DNA from 2 places in the Terrisporobacter hibernicus genome. Region 1 is predicted to be linked to the other one. Evidence: a T-box and tRNA genes for the amino acid it is inferred to sense, from the RefSeq annotation. Region 1 holds a T-box; the other holds one or more tRNA genes.
The links. The T-box of region 1 lies ahead of thrS (threonine--tRNA ligase). A T-box ahead of a tRNA ligase gene usually reads a tRNA of that ligase, here a tRNA-Thr.
Positions count from the first base shown of each region.

Region 2: it encodes a tRNA-Thr, which carries the amino acid that the T-box ahead of thrS (threonine--tRNA ligase) is inferred to sense. The anticodon was not compared.

Region 1 is NZ_CP081135.1:2,153,190-2,168,941, reverse strand. Features, by position in the region: gene JW646_RS10760 (TrkH family potassium uptake protein) at 1-1,018, opposite strand, end outside; gene rplT (50S ribosomal protein L20) at 1,235-1,591, opposite strand; gene rpmI (50S ribosomal protein L35) at 1,666-1,860, opposite strand; gene infC (translation initiation factor IF-3) at 1,888-2,379, opposite strand; gene ftsH (ATP-dependent zinc metalloprotease FtsH) at 2,806-4,206, shown strand; gene thrS (threonine--tRNA ligase) at 4,253-6,172, opposite strand; T-box leader at 6,227-6,453, opposite strand; gene JW646_RS10730 (putative sporulation protein YtxC) at 6,511-7,305, opposite strand; gene JW646_RS10725 (ABC transporter permease) at 7,539-8,474, opposite strand; gene JW646_RS10720 (ABC transporter permease) at 8,474-9,565, opposite strand; gene JW646_RS10715 (ABC transporter ATP-binding protein) at 9,555-11,126, opposite strand; gene JW646_RS10710 (BMP family lipoprotein) at 11,522-12,556, opposite strand; gene JW646_RS10705 (DegV family protein) at 12,826-13,671, opposite strand; gene trmL (tRNA (uridine(34)/cytosine(34)/5-carboxymethylaminomethyluridine(34)-2'-O)-methyltransferase TrmL) at 13,702-14,172, opposite strand; gene JW646_RS10695 (VanW family protein) at 14,291-15,619, opposite strand; gene nth (endonuclease III) at 15,625-15,752, opposite strand, start outside.
Region 2 is NZ_CP081135.1:970,474-986,225, forward strand. Features, by position in the region: gene JW646_RS04735 (polysaccharide biosynthesis protein) at 1-870, opposite strand, end outside; gene JW646_RS04740 (CpsD/CapB family tyrosine-protein kinase) at 918-1,607, opposite strand; gene JW646_RS04745 (YveK family protein) at 1,601-2,362, opposite strand; gene JW646_RS04750 (WYL domain-containing transcriptional regulator) at 2,346-3,149, opposite strand; gene JW646_RS04755 (BCCT family transporter) at 3,299-4,816, opposite strand; gene JW646_RS04760 (YitT family protein) at 5,254-6,102, shown strand; gene JW646_RS04765 (histidinol-phosphatase HisJ family protein) at 6,177-6,995, opposite strand; gene JW646_RS04770 (aminoacyl-histidine dipeptidase) at 7,183-8,640, opposite strand; gene JW646_RS04775 (YfcC family protein) at 8,757-10,172, opposite strand; tRNA gene JW646_RS04780 (tRNA-Thr) at 10,421-10,495, opposite strand; rRNA gene JW646_RS04785 (23S ribosomal RNA) at 10,644-13,568, opposite strand; tRNA gene JW646_RS04790 (tRNA-Ala) at 13,902-13,977, opposite strand; rRNA gene JW646_RS04795 (16S ribosomal RNA) at 14,075-15,578, opposite strand.

The DNA.
Region 1 (15,752 bases):
CTTTGCCTAAAATAAATGATTTTACTGTTAAAAATAAAGTAGCAACAGTAGTTGTCTTCAAACCTCCACCCGTTGATGCTGGAGATGCACCTATAAGCATTAAAATTATCATTAAAAATAGTGTACTTTCTTTTAGTAAAGTTAAATCTATAGTACTGTATCCAGCTGTTCTAAGTGTTACTGATTGGAATAATGAGGATAATAATTTTTCCTTCATGTTAAGTCCACCTAGACTTCCTTTATTATTAAACTCTACAATAAATATAAATAAAAATCCTATGGCAATAAGTATTGCAGTAGTGTTTATAACTATTTTAGAATGTACGTTTAATTTAGAGTATTTTTTATTATTTATTACATCTAATAAAACAGGAAAACCTATCCCTCCAAGGATAATTAACCCACAGATTACAAGGTTTATTAATGAGTTATCAACATAATACATTAAAGATGAGTATTCCCCCGATATTGGTCCCATTAAGTCAAACCCCGCATTACAAAATGCTGATATGGAATGAAATATACTGTACCATATACCTTTTATTAATCCTAATTTAGGTATAAATACCATGGATAGCAATAAAGCTCCTGTACCTTCGATAGCAAAGGTCATCATAATTATGTATCTCGTAAGTTTTACAAGACCTGATAAGTCTCTTTGATTTAGTGATTCTTGTATTAGTAATCTTTCTCTTAAATTTATTTTCTTTCCTGTTAATAGAGAAAACATGGTTGCCATGGTCATAAATCCTAATCCGCCAATTTGAATTAAGCTTATTATAACAAGTTGCCCAAATTCATTCCAGTAAGTGCTTGTATCTACTACAATCAATCCTGTAACACATACAGCAGAAGTGGATGTAAATAATGCATTTAAAAGTCCGACACTCTTACCACTCTTTGCAGCTATGGGTAAATTTAATATAAGTCCACCAAATAATATTACTACCCCAAATCCTATAACCATTACTTGTGCTGGTTCCATAGTGTTTGCTTTTATAAGTAGTTTTTTTAGCATGGTTTTCAATTCTGTCTACCCCTCCTTTATTTATAAGAATTTCAACTATCACATTATTATAAAACAATTACTAGTTAATAACAACATTATACTATATTAATTATTTTTAACCTTTTATATTATTATTCTAGCAATTTAGCATATCTATACAAAAAAGCACCTATAAACGACTATTGTCTCTTATAGATGCTTAGTATTCATTATAATATGAAGCTATTAAGCTAATTTAGCTTTAGCAACTTCTACTAATTTAGTAAATCCTTGTGGATCATTTATTGCCATTTCAGATAACATTTTTCTGTTAACTTCAACACCTGCTAATTTTAATCCATTCATTAATCTTGAATAAGATATTCCATTCATTCTAGCAGCTGCATTTATTCTTTGTATCCAAAGTTTTCTGAAGTCTCTCTTCTTTAACTTTCTACCTATATAAGCATTCTTTAATGCTTTCATTACGAAATTGTTAGCTGGTCTATATAATTTGCTTCTAGATCCTCTGAATCCTTTTGCAAGTTTTAACACTTTTTTATGCTTCTTACGAGCGTTCATCGCTTTTTTTACTCTTGCCATGTTCATGACCTCCTTTATTCTTATGTGTGTTGTCTTTTTTTCGATTCTATTACTTAAGTTTAATTAATTACTTCTTAGTATGGTAATAATTGTGCTATTCTTTCAGCATCACCTTTAGTAACGATAGCAGATTGTCTTAAGTTCATTTTAGTTTTAGCTGATTTCTTAGTTAATATATGACTTTTGAAAGCTTTAGCTCTCTTTAATTTTCCGCTTCCAGTTTTCTTAAATCTTTTAGCTGCTCCTCTATGAGTTTTCATTTTTGGCATGATAAATTCCTCCTCTCAGTTAATCATCTATTTTTTTGGATCTATAATTACAACCATGTTATTCCCTTCAAATGCAGGGGCTTTTGTTGGTTCTCCAAACTCTTTAACTATATCAATAAATTTAAGCATAACTTCTTTACCGATATCTTTATGTCCAAGTTCTCTTCCTCTAAAACGAAGTTCAACTTTTACTTTATCTCCTTTTTTAAGGAATTTTATAGCATTATTAGCTTTTGTATTTAAATCGTTAGCCTCAATACCTGGTCTAAGTCTTACTTCTTTAACTGTTATAGTTTTTTGATTTTTTCTAGCTTCTTTTTCTTTTCTAGATTGTTCATACTTATACTTACCATAGTCCATCATTTTACAAACGGGTGGGTTAGCATTTGGTGATATCTTCACTAAATCTAAATTTTTGCTATTTGCTATAGCTTGGGCTTCCCTAGAAGACATAATACCTAACTGCTCTCCAGTTTCTGAAAGAACTCTTAATTCCTTATCTCTTATTTGATCATTGATTGATAATTCTTTGCTAATTGTAGGACACCTCCAAAATTTTTATATAAAATAAAAAGCGAATGATTGAATATCATCCGCTATATAAGTCAAAATTACACTTAGTTTATCAAATACACATAAACTAAACTTATATTAACCTTACTAACCTGTGGCGTAAGGCGAGAACGGACTTCTTCTTGTTTTACTAATTATTTTTGTAGTTTTAATCACTACTCCATATAATATACGCTTCTTTGAGTTATTTGTCAACTATTTTTTTATATTTTTTTCTATAATATTAAATTTACAGTTTTTCTGTTTCTAAGCTCTCTTTTATGACAATACTGTTAATGTAAAAGTTTATTTTTTTAATTTTTTATAATAAATTTTTACATCTTTGGAAAATATAAAGTAAGTAATAATTATATCCCTCAAAGGTGGTTTAATATGAACATTATAAATAATTTTTTGAAAAAAATCAATAATCCAGTTCCTGTATTTGCTCAAACAAAACTGGAAAAAGAAAACTGCACTGAAGATCATAGTAGCAGCAAACCCAAAACCACATTTAGAGATGTGGCAGGACTTGATGAAGTAAAAGAAGAATTATTCGAAGTTGTAGACTTTATGAAGTCTCCTGACAAATATATAAAAATGGGTGCAAAAATACCAAAAGGAATACTATTTTATGGTCCTCCTGGTACAGGAAAAACACTTCTAGCATCTGCTGTTGCCGGAGAAACAGATTCATCCTTCTTTAATGTAACAGGTTCTGAATTTGTTGAAAAATACGTTGGTGTAGGTGCTAAAAGAGTAAGAACTCTTTTCGAAAAAGCTAGAAAAGAAGCTCCAAGCATTATATTTATTGATGAAATTGATGCCATAGGAGCCAGAAGACATTCTGAAAGTAACAACGAAAAAGATCAAACACTAAATCAACTACTTGTAGAAATGGATGGATTTAATAAAGATGATAATATTATAATAGTCGGTGCAACAAATAGACTGGATTTATTAGACGAAGCTTTATTAAGACCTGGACGATTTGATAGACATATACGTATCAATTCTCCTAACTATAATAGTAGATATGAGATTTTAAAGGTTCATACAAATAATAAACCATTACATAAAGACGTTGATTTAAAGTTATTAGCTCGTAAAACTCATGGTTTTAATGGTGCACATTTAGCGAATATCGCTAACGAAGCTGCTATATTTGCAGTAAGAGACAATAGTAGCGAAATAAGTAATTATCACTTTGACAAAGCAATAGAAAGAGTGATTGCTGGTATAGAACAAAAGAACTCTGTATTAATTGAAAAAGAAAAGAAAATTGTTTCTTACCATGAAGCTGGCCATGCTTTAGTCAGCAATATTGTAAATATTTGTCCTATACAAAAAATCTCTATCGTTCCACGTGGGGAAGCTCTAGGATATGTGCTTCAACTTCCAGATGAAGATAGATATATTTACACAAAAGAAGAATTAATAGGAAAAATCAAAATATTACTAGCTGGAAAAGCTGCTGAAGAAATTATATTTAACCATTTATCTACAGGAGCTAAAGATGACTTAAAGAAAGTTACTGACATTGCAGATCAAATGGTTTGTGAATATGGTATGAGCAAATTAGGTTTTATGACAATAGAAGGCAACTCAAAATCTTTTATGTCACAACAAATTCAAAAAGAAGCAAATCAAATTGTTGAACAGTGCTATAAAGAAACTTTAAAATTATTAAAAGAAAATATAAATGATTTACACATTGTTGCTAATCACTTATACGATAAGGAAACTATGACTTTAGAAGAATTGCAATCATTGATTCAAAAAGAACCTTGCTAGAAATAAAAATAACCTAGGATTTATATCCTAGGTTATTTTTTATTAATTATTGTTCAACTATATTAACTCTTTCCTCATCTTCTTTTACTACCATAGATACGAAATCATTTAAGTTCATACTTCCCATTTCGCCTTTATCTCTTGATCTAACAGCTACTTGATTTTCTGCAGCTTCTTTTTCTCCTACAACTAACATATAAGGTACTTTTTGAAGTTGCGCTTCTCTTATTTTGAATCCTATTTTTTCTGCTCTATCATCCATATCAACTCTTACACCTGCATCAAATAAAGCTTTTTTAACCTCATTTGCATAGTCCATGTATTTGTCTGATATAGGTAGTATCTTAACTTGAGTTGGAGCTAACCATACTGGGAATTTGCCTGCATATTGCTCTATTAATATTCCTATAAATCTTTCTATACTTCCAAGAGCAACTCTGTGTATCATAACAGGTCTATGTTTTTCACCATCTTGTCCAATATATGATATATCAAATCTTTGAGGTAATTGCATATCTAATTGGATAGTACCACATTGCCATGTTCTTCCTAAGCAATCTTTTAAGTGGAAGTCTATTTTCGGTCCGTAGAATGCCCCATCACCTTCATTTAGTACATACGGTAAGTTTAATTCTTCTAAAGCTTCTCTTAAACCATTTTCAGCAGTTTCCCACTCTTCATCAGTACCCATAGAATCTTCTGGTCTAGTAGATAATTCTAAGTGATATTCAAATCCAAATGTTTTGTAAACACTGTCTATTAGTTTTACAACACCTTTTATTTCGTCTTTTATTTGTTCTGGTAACATGAATATATGTGCATCATCTTGAGTGAAAGCTCTAACTCTCATAAGGCCATGTAAAGCCCCTGATAACTCATGTCTATGAACCCTACCTAGTTCAGCAACTCTCATAGGGAAATCTCTATAAGAATGTGGTTTTGCTTGATAGAATAACATACCACCTGGACAGTTCATTGGTTTTATAGCAAAATCTTGTTCATCTATTTGAACTGTGTACATATTTTCTTTATAGTGGTACCAGTGTCCTGAAGTCTCCCATAAGTGTCTATTTAATATGATTGGAGTCTCTATTTCCACATATCCATCTTGTCTATGTATTTCTCTCCAATACTTTAATAAAGCATTTTTAAGTTCCATTCCTTTTGGTAAGAATAGAGGGAATCCTGGTCCTTCTTCTGGTATAAAGAATAAATCTAATTCTTTACCTAATTTTCTATGGTCTCTTTTCTTAGCCTCTTCTAATAAATGTAAGTATTCTTCTAAATCTTTGTTCTTTTCAAAAGATATACCATAGATTCTTTGAAGCATTTTGTTCTTTTCGTCTCCACGCCAATAAGCACCTGCTACACTAAGTAATTTAACAGCTTTTACTTTTTTAGTAGATAATAAGTGTGGTCCTCTACATAAATCAGTGAAATCACCTTGTTTGTAGAATGATATTATTTCACCTTCTGGTAAGTCGTTTATTAACTCTTCTTTGTATATTTCACCATTTTCTTTAGCCCAAGCTAAGGCTTCTTCTTTTGGTAATTCAAATCTTTCAAGCTTTTGATCTTCTTTAGCTATTTTTTTCATTTCTGCTTCAAGTTTTGCAAGATCTTCCATAGTTAATCTTTCTTCTAAGTCTATATCATAGTAGAATCCATTTTCTATGCTTGGTCCTATTGCAAATTTAGCATCAGGATATAATCTTTTTATAGCTTGTGCTAGCATATGTGCAGAAGTATGTCTAAAAACATCCTTTCCTTCTACATCATCAAACTTAAATAAGTTTAATGTACAGTCTTCCTTAACCATATAGTCAAGTCCTACTACTTCATCATTAACAGATGCTGCAACAACTGCTCTTGCTAAACCTTCACTTATTGATTTCGCAATTTCTAATACAGAAAGTTCATTTTCAAATTCTTTTACTGATCCGTCTTTTAATGTAACTTTTATCATAATTTTGCCTCCTAAAATATATTATTTTAACAATAAAAAAACTCGTCCCATAAAAATTGGGACGAGTTATATCTCGTGGTTCCACCCAAGTTGATATATAAAAATATATATCCTCTTGATGACTATAAGGTTGTCAACCGAATACTTTCACATGTAAATGTTACTAAATTCTGCTCCAAGTTAGTTTTCAAATAGGATTGTTTTAGATAAGCTCACAGCCAAGGCTCATCTTCTCTGTAAAACAATGTATCTATTTTACTTTGTCTCTTCATAGCACTATTTTTAATTAATTTTAATTATATCAGATAGGTATTTATCATTCAACCATAATATAATAATTAATTACTATATATTACCGTTACTTTTCCTTCAAATAATAGATTTACCATTTCTATAATATCTTTTGATTTGTTGTTATTTGAATTATCAAGTATTTCTATTTTCTTAGGACATAATGTCATTATTGCACTTATTAAAATATCTTCTTTATTTAAGTCTTCTGACATAGCAAGATTCATAAGTTCTTCGTTACTAAGATTTTCAACCTCGCTTCCATTTTCATCACTTAGGACAAAGTTCCCATCTTTCATAATTGTAATTCTAAGTAGTTCCATCTTTTCTTCTTGTATATCGATAAAATATTTTAAAGAGTCTAAGAATTCTTTTTTATCTCTTTTTATCAAATGTTCTTCCATTGCAATATCACTTAATATAGAAATATAACTAATAAAATCTTTCATTCTAAATTTAACAAAACCTTCTAAGTTTAAATCGTTATTTTCTATAATAAATTCATTTACTTTACTGTATATAGTTTCTTTTATAAAATCTTCTTTTTTGTCAAATAAATTTACAGCTTCTATATATACACTTTTTTTATCCTCTTCACTTATATTAGTGTACGTTTTCCATATGTACTCTTTTAAATCTCTTTCTTTTATCAAACTTATTATTAAGTCTGCAATACCTGAGCAAAGTGTGTCACAACTTTTCATTTTAGACATATTCACATATATACTGTCTAAAGTTTTATCATAACTAATCAGTTTAGAGTAATTCTTTCCATGGAAATATTCTTTAATTAGTCCTATATCTTGGGGTAAAAAACTTATTTGCATCATTCTGTCTGTCATTGTATCGCCCCTTCCAAATAATTAAAAGAAACTTATTCTAGTTTAATACATCGTTTTTTATATATTGTCATGGTTTTAATACACTTTACCCCGATAAATTATTTATAATTTTACCGATAGTTATATTATTAAACATTTTTTAAAATTTTATAAGTTGAAATTAAATATATTTTTCTATGCATAAAAATACGCAAAAAAGCTATGGAAATTTAATTTCCATAGCTTTTAATTGACTATCTTTCACCCTTTTTGTAAGGATTCCCTAAAGCTGACGGAGCTTTAGAACTCTTAACAAATAACACTAATATTATTAATGTTACAACATAAGGTATCATAGATAATAAGTTTTCATTTATTGTAAATGGTAATGTTGGACTTCCAAAGTATACAGATAACGCTGTAGAGAAACCAAATAATAAGCAAGCAAGTGCTGCCCATTGAGGTCTCCATTTTCCGAATATAACAGCTGCCATAGCTATATACCCTTGTCCAGATACTAACGTAGGTCTAAATGAAGAAACTAATGCAAGTGACATTGAAGCCCCACCAAGCCCGGCTAAAAATCCAGATATTAAAACTGCACTATATCTTACCCTAGAAACATTTATTCCTAATGTATCTGCAGCTCCTGGATGCTCACCAACTGATCTTATTCTAAGACCAAACTTAGTTTTATATAAAACATAGTATGCTACTATTACTAATATAAATGCAAGATATACAGTTGCATAATTATTAAATATAGTATCTAATACGCTACCTCCTTGGAATGTACCATTAAATATTCTTGGTATTTTATTCTCCATTGGTATTGTTGGTGTTGTAGTTGCTCCAGCAAACATTATTTTAGATATAAATAAAGCAAAACCTGGCGCTAATAAGTTTATTGCAACACCTGATATTGTGTGGTCTGCATTAAAGCTAATAGTTGCAAAAGCATGTATTAATGCAAAGAATGCTCCTGCTAATCCTCCTGCTAAAAAAGCTAACCAAGGATTTCCTGTTATAAAACCAGTTGCAGCTCCTGCAAATGCACCTATTGTCATCATACCTTCTAAGCCTATATTAACTATACCTGAGTTTTCAGAGAATACTCCACCTAATGCTGTATATATAAGGGGAGTTGAATACATTAACGTTGTACTAATTATAATCGCTAAGTCTTGCATTATATATTACCCCCTTTTGCTTTCTTTTGTTTCATTTTTATATATAACATTCTTAATCCATTACTTAATGCAATAAAGAATACTATAGATCCTATAACTATATTTATTACTTCTGATGGTGCTCCAACAGATTGCATTTTTATTCCACCATATTTAAATGCACCAAATAATAATCCTGAGAATATTACTCCTATAGGATTACTGTTTGCTATTAAAGCAACAGCTATACCATCAAATCCATATCCTTCTTGTGCTGCAAGAACTGTTATATTATGAGTTACACCCATAACTTGTATTGCACCTGCAACTCCTGCTAATAAACCTGCTATAGCCATAGACTTTAATATTGATTTCCCAACATCTATTCCAGCATACTCTGCCGCATCTTTGTTGTGACCAACTGCTCTAAGCTCAAAACCTAAAGTAGTTTTTGTTAATATAAACCATATTACAAGTACTAAAACTATGGATATAATTATACCCCAGTTGACACTAGTAGCTGGCCCAACTAAACCTTTTAGCCAATCTATGCCTATACTTGCGCTATCTTGTATATTTACCGAAGCTTCACTGTTTGGTACGGATATAAACGAACTTGATATCATGAAGTTACTTAAGTAAAAAGCAATCCAGTTTAGCATTATTGTTGCTATAACTTCATTTATTCCAAACTTAGATTTTAGAAAACCTGCTATTGAACCCCAAAGCCCTCCTGCAAGCCCAGCTAAAATTATTGTTAAAGGAATATGAATTATAGCTGGTAAATTAATACTATATCCAACTACTGTTGCAACTAATGCACCTATTATAAATTGACCTTCTGCACCTATATTAAATAATCCTGTTTTAAAAGCAAATGCTATAGAAAGACCTGTAAGAATATATGGAGTAGCCTTTATTATAGTCCAAGCTATATATTTAGGCTTTCCAATTATACCTTCAATCATAGCTCCATAAGCTTCTATAGGACTGTTTCCTGAAATAATAAGAACTATTGCTCCAACAAGTAAACCTAGAAGGATTGATAAGAATGAAAACTTAACAGCATCATCTATAAAAGATTTTTTCTTAGTTTTTAAGCTATTTTCCATTACAGTCACCTCCTGCCATCATCATTCCAAGTGTATTTTCATCTGCATCTTTTGCATCTAATACACCAACTATTTTTCCTTCATATATAACTGCTATTCTATCAGAAACATTCATTACTTCATCAAGCTCTAATGATACTAAAAGAACTCCATTTCCTGCATCTCTTTGAGCAACTAGTGATTTATGGACAAATTCAATTGCTCCTACGTCTAATCCTCTAGTTGGTTGTGTTGCTATTAATAGTTGTGGTTCATGACTGTTTTCTCTAGAAGCTTCTATATTTGTTACTTCTCTACCTATAATTACTTTTTGTTGGTTACCACCAGATAATCCTCTTGCCTTAGCATTAAGATCATTAGGTCTAACATCAAATCTTTCAATTATTTCTTCAGCTTTTTTATTAATTGCTTCAGTATTTAATATTCCATTTTTAGAATATTTATTGTCCTTGTAGTTTTGTAAAACAATGTTTTCCGCAACTGTATAATCTAAAACAAGACCTCTTTTTTGTCTATCTTCAGGAATATTCTTTATACCTTTTTTGAAAATTTGCTTTGGCTTATTGTTTACTACTGCTTGGCCATTTATTTCTACAAGGCCAGATTCAACTTTTCTAAGACCAGTAAGCGCTTCAACCAATTCCGATTGACCATTTCCATCTATTCCAGCTATTCCAAGTATTTCTCCTGCTTTTACTTCTAAAGATAGCCCATCAACAACTCTTATTCTTCTATTATCTTTTACTACTAGGTCTCTAATTGATAAAACTGTTTTAGTTGTACTTGCTTCTTTTTTGTCAACCTTGAAGTTAACTTCCCTACCTACCATTTTTTCAGCTAAGTCATTTTCCGTTACATCTGCTACTTTTACAGTGTCTATGTATTTACCTCTTCTAATTACAGTACAGTGATCCGCTATAGATTTTATTTCTTTAAGTTTATGAGTAATTATTATTACTGATTTTCCTTCTTTTGTTAAATTTCTTATAATATTAATAAGTTCTGTTATTTCTTGTGGAGTTAACACTGCAGTAGGTTCATCAAGAATTAAAGTTTCTGCACCTCTGTATAATGCCTTTAATATTTCAACTCTTTGTTGCATACCCACTGTTATATCTTCAATTCTAGCCGTAGGGTCAACGAATAATCCATATTTTGATGATATTTCTTTAACATCATCTATGGCTTTTTTCATATCTAACGCACCTGCATTTTTTGTTGGCTCTGTTCCTAGTACTATATTTTCAGCTACTGTAAATGGTTGAACAAGCATAAAATGTTGATGTACCATACCTATACCTTTTGATATTGCTACATTTGGGTTGCTTATATCTACTAATTCTCCATTAATATAAATCTCTCCTGATGTAGGATTATAAAGTCCATATAATATATTCATAAGAGTAGATTTACCTGCTCCATTTTCTCCTAAAAGCGCATGCACTTCTCCTTTATGCACAGTCAAATTAATGTTGTCATTTGCTATGAAGTTGCCGAATTTTTTAGTTATATTTTTCATTTCAACAACTTTTTGACTGTAGTCAATGCTATTGTTATTCATAGCTTTTTTAGCCCTCCTTGTCTGACCATATTTTTCATAATAAAAAACGGATAATATATCTATATATTATCCATAAATCATATAATCTATTTGTTCAGCAAAATTAATTTTTATAGATTCCATATTTATAAGATAAAATATTATATGATTTTAATCATTGCCATTGTTAATTAGTGTATCACTTAAATATTTTATTGTAATTAGTGTATAACATTTAACTAAACAATTATATCATTTTATATACTTCTTGCCAACATTTATAAAAATTTACCATATTTTTATCGTATGTATTGCATTATTTATTGTGGTTCAATAGTATATCAAAAAAAATATTCCACCAGAGAATATATATTCTTTGGTGGAATATGTATTTTAAGAATTTATACCCAAGGATTTTATTTTTCGTATAATTCTTTGTATTCTTTATCAGTTGCTGGAACTTTTATTTTACCATCAACTATTTCTTTAGTTTTAGCTTTAACATATTCTAATACGTCAGCCGGAACATTCTTGTCTGAAGTTGGAGCTATACCAACTCCTCCTGTTGCTAATGAACCTATTATAACTTCACCTGATTTATAAGATTTGTCAACAAATGATTTTGCTAAGTTACCAACAGCAACATCTATATTTTTCATAGCTGAAGTTATTACGTTATCTGGAGCTAATGAATTTTGGTCTCTATCAACACCTATAGCCATTTTTCCATTTTCTTTAACTGATTCTATCGCACCAGTTCCAACAGCACCTGCAGCTGGGAATACTACGTCTACACCATTTTTAATCATTGAATTTGCTATAGATTTTCCTAAAGCTTGATCAGAAAAACTATTTGCATATTGTACTGATATTTTCGCTTTTGGGTTAGCATCCTTAACACCAGCTTTAAATCCGTTTTCGAATTTAGATATAACTACACCTTTCATACCACCTATAAAACCAACTTTATTAGTCTTTGTCATCTTACCAGCTATTAATCCTGTTAAGTAAGAAGAAGCGTTATCTTCAAATAATAAAGAAGTTACATTTTCTGGTTGTTTTTCGTAAGCATAATCTATTATTGCAAATTTTTGCTCTGGATAAGCCTTAGATGCTTTTTCTATAGCTTTGTCTAATTTATATCCAACACCTATTATTAGGTCCATTTCTTGATCCATAAATTGATCTATATTTGAATCATAATCTGAGTCTTGTTTTGATTCTAAAACTTTAACTTCAATTTTATCTTTTCCTAATTCTTTTTCAACTGCTTGCAAACCTTCCCATGAAGATTGGTTGAATGATTCATCATGCACTCCACCAACATCAGTTATCATACCTATTTTTACTACCTTCTCTGATGCTTCATCTTTTTTAGATCCACATCCAACTAATAAGCCTACAGACATTACCATTGTTAATGATAAAGCTACTAATTTTTTTAATTTCATAAGTCCCTCCTGAAAAATATAAGTATTTCGTCTCTTATATTTTTTATTTTATACTATTTTTGATATTTTATCTATACTATTTTAAATTTTTTTTACATTTTTCATCAAATTACCAGTCATTATTCTAAATGTGATACACTATATTATAATTTATTTACATATTAATGTTTATTTACAGAATATTTTTGCATTTTATTACATATTCGTGCATATTATCCCGAATATTTTTACATAAAAAAAAGAGGTCATTAATACCTCCTTAATTTTTTCTATTTTTTAAATACTAATATTCCACCTACACCAGGGCCTGAATGGGAACCAACACAAGTTCCTATTATAAAATATCCTATTTTTTTAGGTTTGAAAATTTCTTTAGCTATTTCAGTAAGCTTTTCTCTTTCTTTCAAGTCATCACTATATCCTATGTAAACTTCTTCTTGCTCTAAGTCGTCCCCTAATCTTTCCTTAATGCATTCAATCATCTTGTTTAGTACGTTTTTCTTCCCTCTTACTTGGCCAACTTGAGAAACTAATCCGTCCTTAACCTCTAATATGGGCTTTATATTTAATAAGCTACCTACAGTTGCCTTAGTAGAAGATATTCTTCCACCTTTTTTTAGGTATTCTAAAGTATCTACCGAAAACATAAGAACATATTTTTCTTTAATTTCATCTAATGCTTTAAACACTTCTTCTATTGTTTTACCTTCATTTATCATTTCAGCTGCTTTAACAACAAAGAAACCTGCCCCAAAAGTTAAATTATTACTATCATATATATATATTTCTCCTTCAGTATCATTTTTAGCCATTATAGCACTTTGACATGTACCTGTAGCTGCTGCAGATCCTGATATATATAATATTTTTTTACCATCTTTTGTGTATTTATCAAAAATTTCTTTAAATTGGGCATAAGTAGCTTGAGAAGTTTTTGGATATGCATTTTCCTCTCTTAAAATTCTATAAAATTCCTCTGGTTGCATATCTATACCATCTCTATATTCTTTTTCATTAAGTATAACCGTTAGTGGCACAACATCTATATCATACTTTTCTAAGTATTCTTTGTTAACATCAGATAAACTATCACATATTATTTTAATCTCATTCATCTCGTTAATCTCCTCTCTTTGTCATTATAATTATCTCATGTTTGGATAACCAATTTGTCTTAAAGCTTCATAAACAACTATAGCAACTGAATTTGATAAATTTAAAGATCTTGCCTTTTCTAGTTTTACCATAGGTATTCTCATACATGTTTCTTTGTTTTCTGCTAATAGAGTTTCTGGTAACCCCTTGGTTTCTTTTCCAAAAACTAAAAAGCAACCATCTTCAAATTTCATATCTGAATGAGATTGATTTGTTTTTGTAGTAGAATAGAAATACTTTCCTTCAGGATATTTTTCAAATAACTCCTCTAGGCTATCATAATATCTTATATCAGATATATCCCAATAATCTAATCCACTTCTTTTTAAATATTTATCTTCCAATGAAAAACCTAGAGGTCTTATTAAATGCAAAGTTGCACCTGTATTCGCGCAAGTTCTTATTATATTCCCTGTATTTTGAGGTATTTCAGGTTCTACTAATACTACGTTTATTGACATAACGTTCCTCCGTTTAAATTACTAATCTATCAATTTTGCTTAATTTTAAGCAACTTTAATATTTTCCTAAATACATTATAACAGAAAATGCTTTTAATTAAAGTTGCTTTTTTGACCATTACTTTCTCAACTCTCTTGTTCCATATACAATAATTCTGTCTTGAGGAGGATAATAACTTTGACCTATATATTCTGTTGTGTTTCCTAATGTGCTTTTATATACTCTATAGGTTTGAACTTTATATCCTTTTCTACCTTCTTGTTCTATAACCCTAACACCAAGATCATATTTTTCACTATTTTTCCTAATTGTTCTATTATGAAGTATGTCTGTAGTTTCCGTTACAATTTCAATATTTTTATTATCTTTTTTATTTCCATAAATAGTACAAACAATTTTATTACCTATAATCTGATTGTGTATTAAAATAGGACTATCAAATTTATTTGAAAATTTTAAATCTATAGTTCCTCCTGATACAGTAGCATCTCTCCCTTTTTCAATATAAGGACTTGGTATAGAATGATTTCTCACATTAATTATTTTCATTCCAGAGTATAAAGCCGCGTTATAAATAGTGCTCGATACTTGACACATACCTCCTCCTATTCCTTTTTCTTGTTTTCCATTTATTATTACTGGAGCTTCTTTTAAATACTTATTAATATGAGATTTTTGTATATATGAATTAAAAGAAAACATTTCTCCTTTGTCTAATAGTATATTGCTAGTTGCGTTTGATGCTAATTTAATATTATTTGATCTATTATAATTATTGGCATTAAAGTAAGTTTCAAAACTTCCTAAAGAAGTATTAATTTTACTTAAATCATTATAAGAATAAAATGGCTTAACTAATAAAGTAGGTATAGTTTCATCTTCATTATCTAAGTCTTTTATTTTTTTAATTATTACGTTTTTTAATTGTTCTTTATTTAATTTATATCCATCCTTTTCTTTAGTTACAATAATTTTTCCATTCGCTATTCTTATAGTTGCGCTTATTGGTTTTATATATATTTTTTTATTCAGTTCTTTTAAATATTTATCTAGTTTCTTTTCATCATAAGTAATACTATAATCTAGTATTACCTTTTTACCCATAGACAAACTACTTTTGGTCTTTATATTAGCTATAATTCCTTTATCTCTGCCAATACTATATGCCTTTTCAACTACTTCTTTTACATCATAGTCTGTTTCTATATCATCTTTAGAAAAAACATAATTTTCACCCTTAAAGTTTAATGAAAAAGAATCTCTGTCATCTAATATCTTATTAATTGTTTTTATAGCTTCTTCTTTTGTTAAATTAGATAAATCAATATCTCTAACATAAATATTTTTGTGTATTTTTCCTTCAAGTTCAATCGCATTACTTAAGACTACACCGCTTAAGGATACAATTATTAGTGATAAAAATATTGCAATCTTAAGTCTTTTCAATAGTATCATTCCTTTCCTTGATAAAAATCACAATCATTTTTTATTGGGCACAACTCACATTCTGGTTTTCTTGCTTTACACATTCTTCTACCATGAAATATCAATACATGATGAGAATGAGACCACCTGTGTT
Region 2 (15,752 bases), 1.2 Mb from region 1:
CAGTACTTCTGCATCTTTGATTTTCACACTTTCTCTTCCTAGTAAATCCTCTATGTTCACTTCTCTAATGTTTTTTATTCCAACTTTTCCATCAATAAGCTCATAAATTCCTGGTATTGTCTTTATTTTACAGCTTGTTTTCTTGCAAGTTTTCATAATTTCTGCTTTTCTTTTTCTTGTTATTTTAGCTATACTAAAAATAATCTCATCAATATCTAAGTTTTGTACTACCTTTTCTATATCATCAGTTGTTCCTATTACAGGTACATTGTAATAAGATTTCCCTAATTTTTTTTCATTATCATCAATTATTCCCACAGGATACATATTAATCTGTGGATTTTCAAACATTTCTTTTAAAATAAGATTACCAGCTGAGCCTGCTCCAACTATCAATACTTTCACTCTATTTTCTAGATTTTCATTTAATCTAAAATAAAGTAATGCTTTTCTTGATGCTCTATATAAAATTCTTATACTACACATTGCCACATGAATAAATAAGGCATTTATTACATAGAAAATTCCATCATAGTTAATATTCTCTATTTTAAAAATAATAAAATATACAAAAGTTGAGATTATAGTAGATAATAAAATCATTATGATTTCTCTGTCTACACTGGTAGACCATAATGTTTTATAAATTCCGGAAATCGAAAATATTGTTAGACATACTATTATCATTGTTAGTAATGGTAATAATATATTTTGTTGCAAATAAGAAATGCTCATGGTAGCTGATAAAGATATGATAAAAGCCCCAATGAAGATTATGGTATCTGATATTAGTAAGACCCCCTGTCTATATCTAAAATCACCATACTCTTTACTGTAGTAATTGATTTTCTCTAAAATTTTAGCCCCCATTTAGCCATCTCCCCTACAAACAACCAATCCATACCCCTACAAATTAGCTATCTTCTTTTCCTTCTTCTAAAAAATGACTTTTTCTTTTCATCTTCATAATACCCATAATATTTGTAGTATTTGTGATCATCTGATTTAAACTTATTGAGTACTACTCCTATAACATTTGCATTAACCTTTTCCAGTTTGTCTTTTGTTACTTTTGCCATTTGTTGGTCTATACTTTCTGACGCATTTACTATTATTGTTCCATCTGAATATCTTGCTAAGATGGCTGCATCATTTAGTCTTCCCAGTGGCGGAGAGTCTATAAAAATATAATCATAATCCCCTTTTAGATTTTCTATAGCATCTCTAAATTTTTTTGATTCTAATAAAACTGAAGTGTTGGACGGTGATATCCCACAAGTTAATACATCAAATTCATCCACCTTTTTTATACATTCTTTCATGTCCATATCATTTATTATTACGTCTGCTATTCCCTTTTTGTTATCTATTTCTAGAGTATTAGCAACTGATTTCTTCCTAAAATCGCAGTCAATTAGGAGAATTTTATGATTTTCTAAGTCAGAGAAACACTTTGCTATGGAACATGCTGTAGTAGTTTTTCCTTCATTCATTTCAGCACTGGTAAAAACTATGGTTTTTAAATCAGTATTTAATGAAATATTAGTTCTTATCTCTCTGTAAGCTTCATTAACTTCAAAGCTACCACTGTCATATAGTCCTAACATGTTTGCCCCTCCTTATTTTTTGAACCACCCTTTCCTTTGGAAGAATCTTTGTCTAAAGGAATAGTTCCTATTAATTGATAGTTCCAATATTTGTTTACATCATCTGGTGTAATAATTTTTGTGTCTAAACATTCTCTAAGTAAAACAAAGAATATGGATAATACAATTCCCATTGCTGCAAATTTAAATATAGTTAAATCCCTTGCTCTTCCTATTAATGATGGCTCTGATGCATCGTACACTACCTCCACACAGTCAATTCCCACAAGTCTAATTAACTCTTCATTAAAAGCTTCTGGAACTTTTTGTGTTGCATCCTTTGCCATTTTTGCATTTCTGCTAACTACAGTAATATCTAAAAAATCAGTTGTTTCTTCCCTCTGTGTAACACTTATACTTCCAACCTCTGCTGATGATACCTTCAGTGAGCTTGCTATTATGTTTACTACATTTGGCGATGATGCCAATGATTTATAAGATGTTGCAATATTCTGATTTTGAGCAACATTATATGTTGAATATGGATCGACAATTTCTGTATCTTTATCTTTTTTACTATTTTTCTTTTTCATTAATTCTTTAGAAGTATTTATTCTTACAGTTATATTAGAGCTATATGTTGGTACATAACTTATATAATTTTCGTAGGTTTTATACGCACCAAAAGCCAAACATACAATCATAGTTAAAATAACTATAAGTTTTCTTCTTTTAAACATGTCCAAATATTCTCTTAAGTTAATACTTGCTTCCATTACTCCCTCCAATTCTCACATATTCTTTTAGATCTTCTGTAATAGTTTTTCCCACACTTTCAGAAGCATTAAGTCCAGATTTATATCTGTCTATAAACCTTGGGTCATCAATTTCCTCTTCTAAAATTTCTATGGAGGTCATATTTTCTATTTTGTAATAATTGAATTTCTCGAAGTTATTCTGAATAGATACTAGATAATAGTTTTCATGGTCGTTTGCCATGCTAATTGGATTGACTTTAAAAACCCCCCCTTGATTTTTATATTCTTTACTGCAAATTAACCCCTGACTACACTTCTTGTAACAATAGTTAAAAGTAATTTTTTTATTTTTCATAATTGCTTTATCAATAAGTTCAATATTCCTATAAACCCCCTCATTTATAGTCTTAAAAGTCTCATCAATAAATACATTACTTTCAACAATCCTACCCCTGTAAATAAAATTAAGTGTACTTATTTTTTCTAGAAGTTCTTCCGTTTTTTTCTTGGTGATAAATTTGCTTGATTTTACTGAATCCATTAAAAGTTTCAACTCATATTCTTTGAAAAAATAGTCATAAAGAAAATACCCCTCATTCTCCTTATCATACTTACTGACTCTCAAGCCAATCTGCCTCATATCTTTAATATAGGCATACATGGTTCTTCTGTCTAAAGTAACACCAAGCTTTTCTTTCATATGTTTGTTTATTTCTTTTATGGATATGGAAACATCTTCACTAGAATAAGTTCTCAAAATATTAATAAACGTGCAGAATTTAATATTATTGCTTACTTTTTCCATACAAATCCTCCCATAATACCAGATATAAATAAGCTTGTATATAATTTCGATAGATTTTGGAAATATATGCCATTTATATCTAAGTTTATTATATATACATTCAAAAAAATGTACAACTAAATTGTACATTTTTTTGAACATGATTCGTTCTAACTTTTTCGACATTTTTCTTTTCTAAGTTCCTTAACCAAAGCAATTCCAATAGCTACAATAACGAATGCAAAAGGAAAAGACACCACTATAGCAAACCTTTGGAGTATATCTAGACCTCCAAGCATTATAAAGACAATGGCAAATAAGGCTTGAATAACTCCCCAAATTATTTTATTTATGTTCTTAGGATTTAAGCTTCCCCTGGATGTAAACATGCTTAGCACATATATTGCAGAGTTTGCTGAAGTAATAAAAAAAGTAAATAACAAGAATATGGCTGTTATGGAAAATACAAACCCACCTTTGTAGTGAGAAAATACTTTGAACAAGCTAGTGTCAGTACATATAATTGCATCCTTTGCAAATTCATAACCTAAATTCATGCCCATCATTCCAAAAATCACAAACCAAAGCATACATATAATAGAAGGAACTATAATAACTCCCAAAATAAACTCCCTTATAGTTCTTCCTTTTGAAATTCTGGCTATAAATACCCCTACAAATGGTGACCAAGAAATCCAATATGCCCAATAAAAAATCCTCCACTTGTATACCCATTCATTACTAGTAATAGGATTTATAAATAAACTTTGTGATACAAAATAATTAATATAATCACCTACACCATTTACAAATGTATTCATAATTTCTGAAGTAGGTCCTACAAAGAAGCATCCCACAACAAGAATAGTTGCCAAAGTTAAATTTATGTTTGATAATTGTTTCATTCCTTTGTCCAATCCACCAACAGCTGTCCATATGTAAATTACTGTTATTACTAATATAATAATAAGTTGAAGTTTGAAAGTATTTTTTATTCCAAATAAATACTCCACTCCTCCCCCAATTTGCATAGTTCCCAGTCCCATAGATGCTGCCACTCCTATTACTGTAATAAAAACAGCAAGAACATCTACTACTAACTTTATGAAATTTTTGTATTTATTATTTTCCAAAATAGGATCTAATGTAGAGCTAATAAGTCCCTTTCTTCCTTTTCTAAATTGAAAATAAGCCAAAGAAACTCCTATAACTGCATAAGAAACCCACGACATCACACCCCAATGAATAAAACTTTGCTCAATAGCAAACCTAATTGCATCCTCACTACCACCTACTGCATTTAGGGGATTTACAAAATGACTCATAGGCTCCCATGCTCCAAAAAATACTAACCCTATCCCCATTCCAGCCCCAAACAACATGGAAAACCAAACCACGTTGCTAAACTCTGGTTTGTCGTTTTCTTTGCCCAGCTTTATATCTCCGTATTTACTAAAAGCTAAGTACAATGAAAAGAAAAAAATCCCCAGCATAAGTATAAGATACATGGGACTAAATTTATCTACAAGTACATTGAATAACTTTGTTGATATATAATTAAATTTCTCCGGAAATAAAATCCCTACAGATACTACCGTGGCTGTTAGTAATAAAGAAAATATCAGCACATGGTTTCTGTTTTTATGTCTCTTTGTCCCACTTTTATAGATCTGTGATCTTGAAAACATATTATCCCCCCATTTATTTTGATATAATTTATTATTCAAAATCATGATGAAATAGTACTCTATGAAAAGTTATTAAATTTATTACTTCTTTCTTACGACTTATTTTTTAATATACTTTTAACACGAACTTAACCATAAAATATAAAATTTGTTGTACTATATAATTGTAGATGGTAAGTTGTGATTTCACTATTTTAGAAGTGGTTATTACTACCTACCTAGAATTATTTTTCATTTTTCAATGAAAATATTTCGTTTCATGTGTTTAAAAGTTAGGGCCTCCTACCCTAGCTTTCTTTTTTTGCATTTTACACCTTACCTGTTCACATAATATTTAGCATTCCTGGTTAAACTTATAAGAAGTGCATTTATTTATTACATTCCTGGTTAAACTTATAAGAAGTGCATTTATTTATTAATTGAAAGGTGTAATTAAAATGAAATCAGCGTTGAAATTTAATGAAGTAATTATTTTAATGGTAGGCTGTTTATTCATGGCGGTTTCCATAAATATGTTCTTAAATCCTCATAATATTGCACCAGGAGGACTTACAGGTGTGTCAATTATTATTAACACCTTAACTGGCTTGCCAATTTGGCTAATAAACATAACTTTTGATATACCTTTATTTCTATTTGCTTTTCGAATTTTAGGAAGAAAAGACGCCTCAAAAACATTACTCGGCATAATATTTCTTACTGCATCATTGAAAATAACTGAAAACCTAGGAAATATTAATGTTACTAATGACGTGCTTTTATCTTCCATCTCTGGAGGTATTGTCCTTGGAATAGCTTTGGGACTTATATTTAGAATAAACGGAAGTACTGGAGGTACTGACTTAATTGGAATTTTGGCAAATAAGGCTTTTCCTTCCCTTAGTGTTCCTACACTTATGGGATTTGCAGATGGTTGTATTGTAGCTTTATCAGGTATTGTTAGCAAAAATATTGAAGTTGCTCTTTATTCTGCCATAGCTCTATACATAATAGTAAAAGTTAGCGACATAATAGTAGAAGGTATTAATACTTCCACATCTTTTACTATTATTTCTGATAAATATATGGAAATCGGAAGTGCAATAACGGATGAATTACAAAGAGGTGCCACTATTTTAAAAGGCCAAGGACTATATACTAAAAGTGAAAAAAATGTACTTCTTGTTGTTGTTTCAAAAAAAGAAGTTATTACATTGAAAAAACTTGTTAAGAATACAGACCCATATGCATTTATAATAATCACAGATATTTTTGAAGCATTAGGCGAAGGATTTAAACCTATGTAACTTATTACAAAACAAAAGCACTTTCCTAAGTATTAAAAGGGAAGTGCTTTATTGTGATTATTTTATTACTCATATTATGCCACTGTTCCTTCTCTAGTTTTTTCAATACTAATATACACAGGTGTTCTTTTCTTAAACATACAAACATATCTGTAATCTAAGAACTCTAGCATATCATATGCCCTATAAAAATCCTTACAAAGATCCTTTCCTTGGTGTGAATCTGAGCCAACTGTAATAATTTCTCCACCTAACTCTTTGTATCTTTGAAGAATATTTTGGTTAGGATGCATAGCTTCCAAGTTGTATCTTATGCCAGATGTGTTTATTTCTATACCTTTTCCACTTGCAATAATTGTCTTCAACAAAGCGTCTAGCACATCTTTATAATCATTATAAATAACCTTATTATTTTCATAATTTCCATATCTTACAATATAATCTAAGTGTCCATAAGTATCAAAATTCTTAAATTCACTTACTGTTTCTAAAATACTTGTAAAATACTTTCTATAGGCTTCTTCTTTGCTGTATCCATCAAAAAACTTAGGATCAGGCACATTAATTTTATTCACTGTATGAGTTGAACACAATACAAAATCAAAAGCATATTTGTTTATTATATTATTTATTTCATCTTTTAAATGATTTTGGTAACCTACTTCTATTCCTTTATAAAGATTAATATAGTTTTTGTACTTCCATTGAAACTCTTCAATAGTCTTACAGTATTTTTCAAAATCAATACTAAATTTATCTGTATTGTACTCCATATGATCTGTAAAAGTTAAATGAACAATCCCCTTATCCATAGCCTTTTTTATTACTTTTTCCATAGAGTCCTTACCATCTCTTGAAAAAGTTGTGTGTACATGATTGTCTAACATATTCATAATATCAGTCTCCTTTATATTTTTTGTTACAATAATTATCTTTTAATCTGTGTTTTTCATTTTAATAAGATTATTGTATACACTTATATAATATATTTTTTTTATAAGGTTTCCATTAAGATCATGTAAAGACTTGGTTAAAATTCTTTGCACTAAAAAAGCGCCAACTTAAGTTGACGCTTTTTAATTATTTTATATTTTTTAATATAGCAACAAGATATTTCCAAGTTCTCTTCGTTGATGGTATATCTAAATGTTCATTTGGTGTATGAACATCAAATAGGTTTGGTCCTATTGATATTGCTTGTGCTCCTTTTATTGCATCTAATAATAATCCACATTCTAACCCTGCATGTATTGCCACTATCTCAGGTTTTTTACCCATTACTTCTTCATATGTGTCTACACAAATTTTTTCTAATTTAGAATCTTTTGCATATTCCCACTCTGGGTAATCATCCATTAGATCTAATTTTACTCCTAATTTATTACATAATAAAGTCATTCTATTATTTAAATCGTCTTTTAAACTTTTTACTGAACTTCTAGTAGCAAATTCAAATACAAAGTTTTCTTCATTGTTAGCTATAACACCTAAGTTTGTAGAGCTTTCAACGAGTCCATTAATATCCATACTCATTGTTTGGATACCTCTTGGCATTAAATTAATTAACTCAATTATATTTTCTTTGCACTTATCATTTAAGGCTTTGTCATATGCTTTTTCACATTTTTCAAATTCTATTGTTACATCTGGATCTGAAGTTTTATATTCATTTTTAAATATTTGTAAAACATTGTTTATCTCTTTTTCTAACTTGCTTTCATCATTACTATTAACAAGTATTATACACTCTGCCTCACGAGGAATAGCATTATTTTTAAGGCCACCTTCAACAGTTACTAAATCAAATTCTATATTGCAAACATTAGAAATATGATTTAAAAGTCTACCCATAAGTAAATTAGAGTTAGCTCTTTGTTTGTCTATTTCCATTCCTGAGTGTCCACCAAGAAGGCCTTTTATATCTATTTTGTAAGCTGATTTTTTATTTTCAACTGTCTTATATTCTTTATCAATTGTTACAACTGCTGTAACTCCACCTGCACAACTTACAGTTATTGTTCCTTCTTCTTCTGAGTCAAGGTTTATTATATATTCTCCTTTAAATAATTCACCTTTTATGTTCATTGCCCCATTCATAGTTTCTTCTTCATCAGCTGTAAATATTACTTCTAAAGCTGGATGTTGTATATCATCTGATGCAAGTAAAGCAAGACCCATAGCTACTGCTATTCCATTGTCTGCTCCTAAAGTTGTATCTGTAGCATATAAGTAGTCTCCATCTACTCTTAATTCTATTGGATCTTTTGTGAAATCATGTTCTTTTCCTTTATTTTTTTCACAAACCATATCCATATGTCCTTGAATTATAACAGTAGGTGCATTTTCATATGATTCAGTAGCTGGCTTTTTAATTAAAACATTTAAATTTTCGTCTTGCACTACTTCCAGCCCTAATCGTTTTCCTTCCCTAGCTAGGTAATCACTAATTCCCTGTTCATTTCCTGAACCTCTAGGTACCTTTGATATTTCTGCAAAATAATTAAATACTAATTCTGGTTGTAAATTTTCTATTTTCATTTTAATTCTCCTTTTAGTTAAAAAGATTTAAAGAGAAAACATTTAAGTTTTCTCTTTTATTTGTAATTTTTTAATTTATATTATTTATTCTTTTAAATTTTTATAATATCAATTCTTTATTTTACCAACATCATAGCTAAGCATAAGATTATTGATGATGATATAAATATTGCAACTAGAACTTTACTTACAAATTTAACCCATGTAGCATAATCAACTTTTGCTATAGCTAAAGCTCCCATTATTACACCACTTGTTGGTGTTACTAAGTTAACTAATCCACTACCTGCACTGAATATAGATATTAATATTTCAGCTTTGAATCCTAAAGAAACTGCTAAAGGTCCAAATATAGGCATTGATAAACCAGCAAGCCCTGAAGTTGATGGTATAAAGAATGATAATACCATATATATTAAGAATGCTGCTATAGTAAACACTATAGGTGACATTCCATTTAACATTGATGATGCATGATTTAGTACATAATTATCTAATCCAGTTGTACTCATCATTACTGATATACCTTTAGACACACCTATAACTAATGCAACTCCAACCATGTCAGCAGCTCCATCCATAAATGCTCCAACAATATCTTTTTCACTCATTCTATAAACTACACCTATAATAATTGCCATTATTACAAACCACATACCTAATTCAGAGAACCACCAGTGACCTAGTGAAGCTCCTGTTAAGAACGATGTGTTTGCAAATATTGTTACTCCAAATTCTTCCCAAGGAATTACTGCTGCTACCATTACTAAAAATGTTAAAGTAAATAACCAAAGAACTATTCTTCTTTTAACAGTAAATTCTACTACTTCTTCGTTTTTGTCATTTCCTATAAATGCATCATGCGCTTCTTTTATTTCTCTTTCTGATAATATTGAAGCACTTTTATCTTTTTGAACTTTCTTTGCATATTTCATAACGAAGTAGATAGATATTAATAATGATGAGAACCATAAAGCTATTCCAGTTCCTATAACTATTATCTGGTTAACTTCAATTCCTACTCCATTTAAAGCTCCTATACTTGTTGAAACTAAGAAAGGGTTTACAGTAGAACCTAAAACTCCACTACCTGCTCCAAGTATAATTGTACCTACTGAAACTAATGGATCAAATCCTGCTACTATCATAGTTGTTGTAACTAATGCAGCAAATGCTATAGTTTCTTCTGCCATACCAAAACTAGTTCCTCCTAAAGAGAATATAAACATAAGTACTGGTATTAATATTAATTCTTTTCCCTTTAATTTAGCAACTACATTTCCTATTCCTGCATCTAATGCCCCTGTCTTTGCTGTTACTCCTAAAAAACCACCTATTAATAAAACAAATATTGCTATTTCAATAGCCTCGTTTAAACCGTTTATTGGTGCCATAACTAAATCTGAAAATTTAGCTGCTTTAATTCCTGGTATAAATTGTGTTGCTAATGCTATTATTGCTGTAATAATTAATAACACAGTATAAGCCGATGGCAATGTAAATGATTTTTTCTTTTTATTTGGTTTACCCATTTTTTCAATCTCTCCTTTGATGTCCTGTCTAAGAAACATTTTCTTTTTTAAATCAAGTTGTTTCTATACTTAATTTATTTATTTCAATATAATACCATATTTCGTCAAATATTTACATAGAAATTTTTTCCATTTTATACCAAAATTAATCTAAAAATTATCAATTTTATGAAAATTGATTTAAACTAATTTTAATTTTTCTTTTTATTTTTCACACAAAAAAAACTAGGCCATTGCCTAGTTATTATTGGAGCTGGTGATAGGAATCGAACCTACAACCTGCTGATTACAAGTCAGCTGCTCTACCGTTGAGCCACACCAGCTAATCAAGTTTCTGTTATACTAATTAGTTAATTAGTACTTTCAAAACTGCTAACATTTAATGTTTCCATTATGTTTTTAGTAACTGAAATCTTCCTTATTAAAATTTTAACAAGGATTTGATTTACTATGTAAACCTTTAGGTTTATTTTGGTCAAGTCCTCGACCTATTAGTATCAGTAAGCTACATATGTTACCACACTTCCACCTCTGACCTATCAACCATGTAGTCTTCATGGGGTCTTAACCTTACGGTGGGAAATCTTATCTCGAAGTAGGCTTCGCGCTTAGATGCTTTCAGCGCTTATCCTTTCCGTACTTAGCTACCCAGCTATGCCCTTGGCAGAACAACTGGTACACCAGCGGTACGTCCATCCCGGTCCTCTCGTACTAAGGACAGGTCTCCTCAAATTTCCTACGCCTGCGACGGATAGGGACCGAACTGTCTCACGACGTTCTGAACCCAGCTCGCGTACCACTTTAATGGGCGAACAGCCCAACCCTTGGGACCTACTACAGCCCCAGGATGTGATGAGCCGACATCGAGGTGCCAAACCTCCCCGTCGATGTGGACTCTTGGGGGAGATCAGCCTGTTATCCCCAGGGTAGCTTTTATCCGTTGAGCGATGGCCCTTCCATGCGGTACCACCGGATCACTAAGTCCGACTTTCGTCCTTGCTCGACCTGTATGTCTTGCAATCAAGCTCTCTTCTGCCTTTACACTCTACGTACGATTTCCGACCGTACTGAGAGAACCTTTGAGCGCCTCCGTTACTCTTTAGGAGGCGACCGCCCCAGTCAAACTGTCCACCTGACAGTGTCCCACTACCTGATTCAAGGCAGCTGGTTAGAATCCCAGTACTACAAGGGTGGTATCCCAAGGATGGCTCCACACAGACTGACGTCCATGCTTCATAGCCTCCCACCTATCCTGTACATGTAGCACCGAGACTCAATGTCAAGCTACAGTAAAGCTCCATGGGGTCTTTCCGTCCTGTCGCAGGTAACCGGCATCTTCACCGGTATTACAATTTCACCCAGTCTGTTGTTGAGACAGTGCCCAAATCGTTACGCCTTTCGTGCGGGTCGGAACTTACCCGACAAGGAATTTCGCTACCTTAGGACCGTTATAGTTACGGCCGCCGTTTACTGGGGCTTAAGTTCACTGCTTCGGTTACCCTAACAGATCCCCTTAACCTTCCAGCACCGGGCAGGCGTCAGCTCCTATACATCGTCTTGCGACTTAGCAGAAACCTATGTTTTTGGTAAACAGTCGCTTGGGCCTATTCTCTGCGGCCATGTTTCCATGGCACCCCTTCTCCCTAAGTTACGGGGTCATTTTGCCGAGTTCCTTAACAACAGTTCTCTGGCTGGCCTTAGGATACTCTCCTCACCCACCTGTGTCGGTTTGCGGTACAGGCACCTTTAACCTCGATAGAGACTTTTCTCGACAGTGTGAAATCAGCTACTTCGCTACTAAATTTCGCTCCGCATCGTACCCCAGCATTATTCAGGCGGATTTGCCTACCTGAACTGCCTCAATACTTGCCCGCACATAACCAACAGTGCGGTTAGCTTATCCTACTGTGTCATCCCATTTCTCAAACGGTTATTGGTGGTACAGGAATATCAACCTGTTGTCCATCACCTACGCCTTTCGGCCTCGGCTTAGGTCCTGACTAACCCAGGGCGGACGAACCTTCCCCTGGAAACCTTGGGTTTACGGCCTGTGGGATTCTCACCCACATCTCGCTACTCATGCCAACATTCTCACTTCTATACAGTCCACATCTCCTTACGGTAATGCTTCAATCCGTATAGAAAGCTCTCCTACCCATCATAAAGTAACTCGCAAACGCGGTCGCTCAAATGATGCCGTAGCTTCGGTAGTACGTTTTAGCCCCGGAAATTTTCGGCGCAGGATCACTCGACCAGTGAGCTATTACGCACTCTTTAAATGAGTGGCTGCTTCTAAGCCAACATCCTGGTTGTCTGTGCAATCCCACATCCTTTACCACTTAACGTACATTTAGGGACCTTAGCTGACGATCTGGGCTGTTGCCCTTTTGACTATGAATCTTATCACCCACAGTCTGACTCCCAAGCATAAGAATACGGTATTCGGAGTTTGATAGTCTTCGGTAAGTGCAATACCCCCTAGGACATTCAGTGCTCTACCCCCGTTTCTCTAAATCTTGAGGCTAGCCCTAAAGCTATTTCGGAGAGAACCAGCTATCTCCGGGCTCGATTGGAATTTCACCGCTATCCACAGGTCATCCCCGAGCTTTTCAACGCTCGTGGGTTCGGTCCTCCACGAAATTTTACTTTCGCTTCAACCTGCCCATGGATAGGTCGCCCGGTTTCGGGTCTACGTCAACTAACTATACGCCCAGTTAAGACTCGCTTTCGCTGCGGCTCCACACCTTAAGTGCTTAACCTTGCTAGGTAACGTAACTCGTTGGCCCGTTCTACAAAAAGTACGCAGTCACACAAATAATGTACTCCTACAGCTTGTAAGTGTAGGGTTTCAGGTTCTATTTCACTCCCCTCCCGGGGTTCTTTTCACCTTTCCCTCACGGTACTATACGCTATCGGTCACTAGGTAGTATTTAGGCTTGGAGGATGGTCCCTCCTGCTTCCCACAGGGTTTCACGTGTCCCGTGGTACTCTGGATCATATCTATCGATTTCTTGTTTCAGCTACGTGGCTTTTACACTTTATAGCGGAGCTTTCCAACTCTCTTCACTTACAATACCTCGACCTTATGATATGTCCGCAACCCCAGTGAAGAAAACTTCACTGGTTTGGCCTGTTCCGCGTTCGCTCGCCGCTACTTACGGAATCGAATTTCTTTCTCTTCCTCCGGGTACTTAGATGTTTCAGTTCCCCAGGTTCCCCTCGCATAGCTATGTATTCACTATACGATACTTAGACATTACTCTAAGTGAGTTTCCTCATTCGGAAATCTTGGGATCACAGTTTACGTGCAACTCCCCCAAGCTTATCGCAGCTTATCGCGTCCTTCATCGGCTCCTAGTGCCAAGGCATTCGCCCTACACCCTTAATAACTTGACCAGTTATTAAAATGCTTCGCCAATGTCTTTGTCTTCATATACATTCAGACAAATCCCATTGCTCAAAATTGATATTTTTAAAAGTTATCTTCTTTATATGATATATTTTTTAAGAAGTTTATCTTCTTCTATAATGTCATATCACTAAATGTTATGCAGTTTTCAAAGTGCTAAAATGCTTCGCATATGAGCAACGTCTAGCCATTCACATTCGTTCATGTCTGTCCCGTTGCTCAAGCATATACGCATTAGGGCTTGGCCCTTTGTATTATTACTATTTTGCAAAAATTTTTTATATAATTTTTTCCTTATATTATAAAATGGCGCAAAAATATGGTGGAGATGAGGAGGATCGAACTCCTGACCCCTTGCGTGCAAGGCAAGTGCTCTCCCAGCTGAGCTACACCCCCATGTAAAGATACATTAGTGATTAAAAACCGCCAATGTATTTATATGAGAAAGCAAAAAAAAGCTCTCAAAATTAAACAGTAGGTTAATTCTCCCTAGAAAGGAGGTGATCCAGCCGCACCTTCCGATACGGCTACCTTGTTACGACTTCACCCCAGTTATTGATTTCACCTTCGACACTCGCTTCCCAAAAGGGTTAGCTAAGTGGCTTCGGGCGCCCCCAACTTCCGTGGTGTGACGGGCGGTGTGTACAAGACCCGGGAACGCATTCACCGCAGCATTCTGATCTGCGATTACTAGTAACTCCAGCTTCATGTAGGCGAGTTTCAGCCTACAATCCGAACTGAGAATGGCTTTAAGGGATTAGCTCGGCCTCACGACTTGGCTGCCCTCTGTACCACCCATTGTAGCACGTGTGTAGCCCTAAGCATAAGGGGCATGATGATTTGACGTCATCCCCACCTTCCTCCAGGTTATCCCTGGCAGTCCCTCTAGAGTGCCCAACTTAATGCTGGCAACTAAAGGCAAGGGTTGCGCTCGTTGCGGGACTTAACCCAACATCTCACGACACGAGCTGACGACAACCATGCACCACCTGTCACTTCTGTCCCCGAAGGAAAAATGCGATTAGGCATCGGTCAAAAGGATGTCAAGCTTAGGTAAGGTTCTTCGCGTTGCTTCGAATTAAACCACATGCTCCGCTACTTGTGCGGGTCCCCGTCAATTCCTTTGAGTTTCACTCTTGCGAGCGTACTCCCCAGGCGGAGTACTTAATGCGTTAGCTGCGGCACCGAGGGGGGTAACCCCCGACACCTAGTACTCATCGTTTACGGCGTGGACTACCAGGGTATCTAATCCTGTTTGCTCCCCACGCTTTCGTGCCTCAGTGTCAGTTACAGTCCAGAAAGCCGCCTTCGCTACTGGTGTTCCTCCTAATATCTACGCATTTCACCGCTACACTAGGAATTCCACTTTCCTCTCCTGCACTCAAGTTTTCCAGTTTCAAGAGCTTACTACGGTTGAGCCGTAGCCTTTCACTCCTGACTTAAAAAACCACCTACGCACCCTTTACGCCCAGTAAATCCGGATAACGCTAGCCCCCTACGTATTACCGCGGCTGCTGGCACGTAGTTAGCCGGGGCTTCCTCCTCAAGTACCGTCATTATCTTCCTTGAGGACAGAGTTTTACGACCCGAAGGCCTTCATCACTCACGCGGCGTTGCTGCATCAGGCTTTCGCCCATTGTGCAATATTCCCCACTGCTGCCTCCCGTAGGAGTTTGGACCGTGTCTCAGTTCCAATGTGGCCGATCACCCTCTCAGGTCGGCTACTGATCGTCGCCTTGGTAAGCCATTACCTTACCAACTAGCTAATCAGACGCGGGTCCATCTCATACCGCCGGAGCTTTGATAAAAAATCCATGTGAATCTCTTATATTATCCTGTATTAGCATACCTTTCGGTATGTTATCCATGTGTATGAGGCAGGTTACCCACGCGTTACTCACCCGTCCGCCGCTCTTTACCGAAGTAAATCGCTCGACTTGCATGTGTTAGGCACGCCGCCAGCGTTCATCCTGAGCCAGGATCAAACTCTCATAAAAAAGTTGTCCATTGCTCAGACTAATCATTATCTGAATATCTGGCTTGGTTTGTTTGTTGTTTCAGTTTAATTCTTAAAGAATTAATTTATTGTTAACCTACTGTTTAATTTTCAAAGTTCTTTTTGTTTCGACTTTTTAATTTTAACAAATTTAAAATTTTATGTCAACACCTTT